Regions from separate parts of the Clostridium budayi genome, predicted to be linked through region 1. Evidence: riboswitches for the same ligand, from Rfam matches in the RefSeq annotation. Region 1 holds a riboswitch; the other holds the start of a gene.
What was found. Region 1 has a riboswitch for fluoride ahead of ACZ5TJ_RS02250 (cation:proton antiporter). Riboswitches for the same ligand answer to the same signal wherever they lie in the genome.
Positions count from the first base shown of each region.

Region 2: linked by a shared signal. The riboswitch ahead of ACZ5TJ_RS08320 (voltage-gated chloride channel family protein) and the one ahead of ACZ5TJ_RS02250 (cation:proton antiporter) in region 1 are both predicted to bind fluoride.

Region 1 is NZ_AP042456.1:474,361-478,190, reverse strand. Features, by position in the region: gene ACZ5TJ_RS02255 (MurR/RpiR family transcriptional regulator) at 57-893, opposite strand; partial or broken gene ACZ5TJ_RS02250 (cation:proton antiporter) at 964-2,139, opposite strand; fluoride riboswitch at 2,202-2,262, opposite strand; partial or broken gene ACZ5TJ_RS02245 (cation diffusion facilitator family transporter) at 2,303-3,177, opposite strand; gene ACZ5TJ_RS02240 (hypothetical protein) at 3,707-3,830, opposite strand, start outside.
Region 2 is NZ_AP042456.1:1,742,756-1,746,585, reverse strand. Features, by position in the region: gene trpB (tryptophan synthase subunit beta) at 387-1,589, shown strand; fluoride riboswitch at 1,643-1,706, shown strand; gene ACZ5TJ_RS08320 (voltage-gated chloride channel family protein) at 1,774-3,087, shown strand; gene ACZ5TJ_RS08315 (hypothetical protein) at 3,205-3,393, opposite strand; gene ACZ5TJ_RS08310 (acetyl-CoA hydrolase/transferase family protein) at 3,409-3,830, opposite strand, start outside.

The DNA.
Region 1 (3,830 bases):
ACTCATATATTTCTAATTATATGAATAAATTCTTTTGGAATTTTTTATAATATATTTTATTTTATTTTTTTTATCATTTTTCTAGTTTTAACTAACTGTTTCTTAGTTCTTTCTATATCTTGTTTTGCAACACCTAAATATAATAAATCAGTTAAAATTAGAGACGCCATTCTTGATGATATAGCTCCTATTCTTAATTCTTTTTCTTCACTTGGTATATGTAAAACTAACTCTGAAGCCTTAGACAAAGGGCTATTAGTAAATTGAGTTATTGATATTGTTTTCGCTCCAACTTCTTTTGCATAAAACATAGCTTCATTTATTTCTTTTGTATTACCACTATAACTTATAGCTATAGCCACATCATCTTCATTTATGTGAATAGCTGATGCTAGTTGTATATGTGTATCTGTATGATGAATAACATTCCTATTAATTCTGGATAACTTTTGTTGAAAATCGGTACACACAATTCCTGATGTACCTACTCCAAATAAATATATATTATTACAATTAATTAAATACTCTATAGCTTGCTCTAAATCACTATAATTTATCAATTTATAAGTTTTTTGTAATGTTTGATAATTTAAATTTAATGTTTTCTCTACTAAAGCCTTAACATCATCATCTTCTTTAATAACTTCATCAAAATATTGATTAGACTCACTATTGTCCTTTGCTAATTCAACCTTCAATTCAGTAAATCCTTTATAACCAACCTTTTTCGAAAATCGTATTACTGCAGCAGCTGATGTATCTACTCTATCTGCAAACTCTTGAGCACTTAACATAACCACTTCATCTTTATTATTTAAAATATAATCCGCTAATTTTTCTTCTGTATCTGTAAAACTTCCAATACCTTCTCTTATTTTATATATACAGCTCATTTTCTCCCCTCCTAAGATTAATTGTAAAATTTCACATATGTAATTGTCAATTAGAAATTTTATTTCACAATTAACTTATCCACTTATCTCCAAAATATTTTATTCCTATAGCTCCAAGTGGTGCTGTAACTATTATTGCTAAAACAGCAATAGCTAATATTAAATTTCCTAAAGCCACTCCTGATGCAAGCGGTACTGCACCCATAGCCGCTTGAACTGTTGCTTTAGGAATAAATGAAATTATACAAAATAACTTTTCTTTTAAATTAAGATTGCTTCCCATAAGAGAAATATATAGCCTTATACTTCTTCCCACTAATCCTATAATTAAAACTATTAACCCTAATAATCCAGAGTGTACAATAACCGTAAAATCCACTTGAGCTCCAACCAACACAAATAATAATATTTCTGCTAACACCCAAACTCTATTAAACTTCTCTGATAACCTATTAGCCACTTTAGGATACTTATCTAATAATATAAATCCAATAACCATAACACCTAGAAGACTAGCTATAGGAACTATATTTTTAAGCATTTCCTCTAAGCTAGTTAACAACATACTTGCAGCAAGTATTATTAACACTTTTTCTGTATCTATTAAATGAAATCTTTTAAATACTTTTATTAATAATAAAGCTATTAATCCCCCCATACCAGCTCCCAATAATATCGATATAGGTATACCTAATAGTTTTCCTGAAATACTGATATCACTTCCACCATATAATCCTAAGAATGTTGAAAATATAGTTATTGCAAATACATCATCTATAGATGATGCTGCTAAAATTATTGTTGGTACTCCACTATCATTTCCCTTACCCTTATTAATCAACTCAAGCATTTAAGGTACTACAACTGCAGGAGATACTGCTGCAATTATAAATCCTAACATACCTGCTTCAACAAAGGATATTCCTAATATGTACTTTCCAGCAAAAGCAATAAAAAAGCCTTCTATTACACATGGTAAAAAACTCATTTTTAATGCTGTTTTACCTATCTTATTTAATGTATTTCTATTTATCCCAAAACCAGCCCTTAAAAGTATAACTAGTAAAGCTATCTTCCTTAAATCTAGCGATATAGCAAGTATATCTTTATCAATTAATTTTAACATATTAGGCCCAATTATAACTCCAAATATAATCATTCCTAATAACCCTGGTAGCTTTATCAACTTAAATAATTTGTTAGATATAAGACCCAATGTAATTATTATTGCTAAACTTAGTATCATACTTTAATCTCCAAACAATTTTTTACAATAAAAAAACCTACAAAATATAGAAATTTAATCTATACTTTGTAGGAGTCATTAGCATATAGCATTTAAATGGTGAACTCCATCACCTTTTTTTATTAATCCTATCATCTATAATATCTTCTGTCAACTAAAGAGCTCACTTTTTATCTCCAGTAAAATTTATATTCATCCATTTTTTTAGTTTAATACCAGACATATTATTATAAACTCTTTCTCTTACTTTATCCATCTCTTTAAGTTCATTCAATTTTGATTCCTCATTAAATACAAGGTCTATTTCGATTCTTAATTCTCTTCCAATCTTACTTACTCTTGTAATAGAATCTTCAAAATTATAATCTTCTTCTATATCTTTTACAATCGTATATATTTTATTGTTTATATCTTCATCTGCATTAACATTAACAATTTCCTTAAAACTATTTATTAGCGCTACTACAGGAACTCTAATAAACATTACAGATGATATTATAACCATAAATGGATCTACATATACTGTTAAATATGACAAAGAAGTTTTTGATAAAAGAAATGATACCATAAATCCAACAAGTACGGCAGCACTTAAAATTGTATCCATAAGCCATTGATTGCTTTCTGCATTTAAAATATCAGATGATAATTTTTTCCTTTTTTAGCTATAACAAAATATACAGCAGCACAACCAACTGTAGCTATTATTGAATATCCTAAAGCCATATTTGTATCTACGTAATTTCCGCCTGCTAACACTTCTTTAACTGCATTAGTAAAAGTAGTACTACACATTATTATTAAAACTATAGATTTAAAAGCTACAGTTATTGGCTCTAACATACCCTTTCCAAAATGAAACTTTTCAAAATCATTTTTACTTATATAATTAGTTATCCATAATGCTAAAATAGATAAAAATAATCTAATAAATGAATATAAACCATCAAACATAATCATGCTTGACTTAATTACTATTCCCCATCCTAATCCTAATGCAGCAAAAAACAAACAACCTATTGCTGAAAACTTCAACATGTTTTTTTCCACTTTCATATTACTCACCTCAATTAGTATTGTCTAATTTTATTATACAGATGCAAATTTTTATTGACAACTTACTAAAATAAGCTAAATATGATACTAATATAGGATATAGCAAATCATTACAATAATTGTAAATAACACTTTAGTACCTTTTGTACATTAAAAAAGTACATATTTAATACAAATATATACTTCTAACCAAACAATAAATATTCTATTTGATCAGCTAAGGTAATATTATTAACATTCCATTCCCTATCCACATATTCTTTATATTCTATTTGTATATTCAATTCATTAATAAACTCATCAAACTCATTGTCAAACCAAGGAGTCGTCCATGCACCAGACCTACAAATGTGCAATATACCTACTGTTATTTTTGACTTCATATCACAAATATCTTTATATAAAACATTAAACCTTTTATTAATTTCATCAAAATATTCTTTTCTTTCACTAGTATACGAGCTTAATATAATATTCGCCTTTTTTACTAATCCATCATTAAGTAACTTTCCTAACCAATTTGCACAATTAACTTCATAATTAAGACTTTCCGCCCCCCATATCCTAAATCAGTATGAGAATCAAAATTATATACCTCTTCACATTTAGCTACTTTAGCCAATTCATAAGCTACT
Region 2 (3,830 bases), 1.3 Mb from region 1:
ATAATAAAACAAATATAAAAACTCGCTTTAAAAAGAAAGAGTAGGTAATAAAACTGAAGTTACAGAGAATTTAGTGTGGTGAGAACTAAATACTTTAAGATATTACTGAATGGGTCTTATAGAGGATAGCTTGAACTTACGAAAATGATAGTAGGGCTATACGGAAAGTCTACCGTTAAAAGGACAGGATATCGATTAATTTCCGTATCTTATTAATGTATGTACACATAGGTGGTATAACGAAATTTTAGCATTTCGTCCTAGAGTTAGGATGAAGTGCTTTTATTTTTACATACAAAAAATGAGTGGCACGAGCTACTTCGTCTCATTTTAAGACGAGGTAGCTCGTTTACTTTTATAAAATAATTTGTTTGGAGGTATTTATTATGAAAAATTTATTTGAAGAAAGAAAAGGAATGTTTGGCGAGTTTGGAGGACAATTTGTAACAGATAATATAAAGAAGGCATTAGAAGAAATAGAAGAAAGTTATAAAAAATATATTAATGATGAAGAATTTAAGAAGGAATATTTATATTATTTAAAAGAGTATTCTGGAAGACCAACTCCTCTTTACTATGCAGAAAATATTAGTGAAGATATTGGATGTAAAATCTATCTTAAAAGAGAAGATTTAAATCATACAGGAGCACATAAAATAAATAATACAATAGGACAAATTCTTTTAGCTAAAAAGATGGGTAAAAAGAAAATAATAGCAGAAACCGGTGCAGGACAACATGGTGTTGCAACAGCTACAGTTTGTGCAAAATTTAATATGGAGTGCACTATATTTATGGGAGCTTGTGATATAGAAAGACAGGCACTTAATGTTAGAAAAATGAAACTACTTGGAGCAAATGTTATAAGTGCTGAAAGTGGAACTAAAACATTAAATGATGCAGTAAATGAAGCTTTTGAATATTTATCTAAACATTCGGATGAGTGTTATTATTTAATAGGTTCTGCTGTTGGACCAAGTCCATATCCTAGTATCGTTAGGGATTTTCAAAAAATAATAGGAGAAGAAGCAAAAAGACAAATAATAGAAAAGGAAGGACGATTACCAAATACTATAATAGCAGCAGTTGGAGGAGGTAGTAATGCAATAGGTATATTTAATGACTTTTTAAATGATAAGGATGTAAATTTAATTGGTATTGAAGGTGCAGGACTTGGACTTAATACTAAATATAATGCAGCAACTATAGCACTTGGTGAAAAAGGAATAGTACATGGTATGTTAACTTATGTATTAAAAGATGATGATGGAAATACTAGTGAAGCGTATTCTATATCAGCAGGTCTCGATTATCCAGCAGTAGGCCCAGAACATGCTTATTTATCAAATATTAAAAGAGTAAATTATTATAGTATTACGGATAAAGAAGCAATAAGAGATGGGGTTTTATATTTAACTAAAAAGGAAGGAATAATACCAGCATTAGAATCAGCTCATGCAGTTGCATATCTTAAAAAGTTAAAAGGAAAGGTTAAAGAAGACGATATTATAATAGTTAACTTATCTGGAAGAGGAGATAAGGATATGGACAATATAAATAAGTATTTAAATGATAATCCAAACTTATAAATATTATATTTATAAGTAGACAAGCTCAAAAATTTATGATAATATAGCAAAGTGTTTTTTTAGGCGATGGAGTTCGCCATTAACTGCTTTTAATAAGCTAATGACTCCTACAAATGGGGATAGGTATATCCTTATTTGTAGGAGTTTTTTTATTTTTCTAAAAATTTTATAAAGGAGACAGCAGATGGAAATTACAAAAACGAATTTTAAAGAAAAACTAAAAAGAAGTAGCACTATGGTTTTAGCATTCACTTGTTTTAAGTGGATAATAATGGGTACTTTAATAGGAGCAATTATTGGAGGCGTAATTGGAACGTTTTTAATTTCTTTAGAGAAAGCTACAGAATTTAGAACAAATAATTTTTGGATGGTTTTCTTACTTCCATTTGGAGGAGCATTAGTTGGTTTCTTATATTCAAAGTACGGTAAAAATGCGTCAAAAGGAAATAATTTAATAATTGAAAAAATAAATGAAAGTTGTGATAATGTACCACTTAGAATGGTTCCACTAGTGTATTTTGGTACTGTTGTAACTCATCTTTTTGGTGGTTCAGCAGGTAGAGAAGGAACTGGGGTACAAATAGGAGCAAGTATTGCTGAAAATGTAGGGAAATTATTTAAGGTAACTAAAGAAGAAAATAAAATTTTACTTATGACAGGAGTAAGTGGAGGATTTGCAGCAATTTTTGGAACACCACTTGCAGGTACTGTATTTGGACTTGAAGTAGCTGTTATAGGTAAGATGAGTTATGAAGCAATAATTCCAAGCTTTATTTCAAGTATTGTTGGAAATTTTGTTGTTTTAAAGATGGGAGTAACTCATGCCCATTATAGTGCAAGTACAATAGATGTTATTACACTACCTATAGTATTAAAAGTTATAGTTGCATCTATTTTATTTGGATTAACAAGTAAGTTATTTAGTGTATTAACTCATAAATTAAAAGCTATATTTTCAAAAACTTTTAAAAATGCACCATTAAAATCTTTTGTTGGTGGAATACTTGTAATTTTATTAGTATTTATAGTAGGAAGCGATAAATATTTAGGATTAAGTTTACCTTTAATATCAGATTCTTTTAATAAAATAGTATATCCATTAGATTTTTTAGGTAAATTAATATTTACATCATTAACTTTAGGTGCAGGTTATCAAGGTGGAGAAGTTACACCACTTTTTGTTATAGGATCAACTCTTGGAAATACATTATCTACAATACTTAATATATCACCATCTTTCTTAGCATCTCTTGGATTAATTGGAGTCTTTGCTGGTGCAACAAACACGCCAATAGCTTCATTTATATTAGGAATAGAAATGTTTGGTGCTGAAAATGCAATATATATGTTTATGGCATGTAGCATAAGTTATATTTTCTCAGGTCATACTGGAATATATACATCACAAAATATAGGCGTAAGTAAAAGTAATATAATAGTATTTAAAAGAAAGACAACTTTAAATAAAAGTAAAGAAAATTTAAGTATTGATTTGTAAATGAAAATAAACTAATAGATTACTGGTAATTGTTATTGGATCTTAAAATATAAATACATATAAAAATAAAATGCAGACTTAGAGGGAATAACTAAGTCTGCATTTTTCTTTAATTTATTATTCACCTATTACTTGTGATGCGTTATCTATTATATGATCTAAATAATCACAAGTGCCTTCTCCAAAGTATAACATTGCATCATCTTCGCATGATGAACTTTTAAGCATTAATTCTAGCATTTGAATGTGATGAGTTAAATTGTCTATTTTAAGAGCCATATTTTTGTTTGATTCTTTTTGATTCATAAATACACACATCCTTTATAAAATATTATTTTTTATAGCAAATTCTTTAAGTTCTTCTCTAAATTTAGGGTGAGCTATTTTTATTAAGCTTTCAGCCCTTTCCTTTATGCTTTTACCACATAAGCTTGCAATTCCATATTCAGTAACAATATAATCTACATCATTTCTAGAATAAGAAATAGCAGATCCTAAGTAATGTGATGGAGTTATTGTTGAAATAGTATCGTTTTTTGCAGTTGAATGAAGTGCAATAATTGATTTACCATTAGTACAAAGTCCGGCACCTACTCCTGTATCAGTTTGTCCACCTGTTCCACTATATTGATTAAGGCCGATACTTTCTGATGCACACTGACCAGTTAAATCAACAGCAAGAGCAGTATTTATAGATATCATCTTATTATTTTTACTTATTACGTATGGATCGTTTACATATG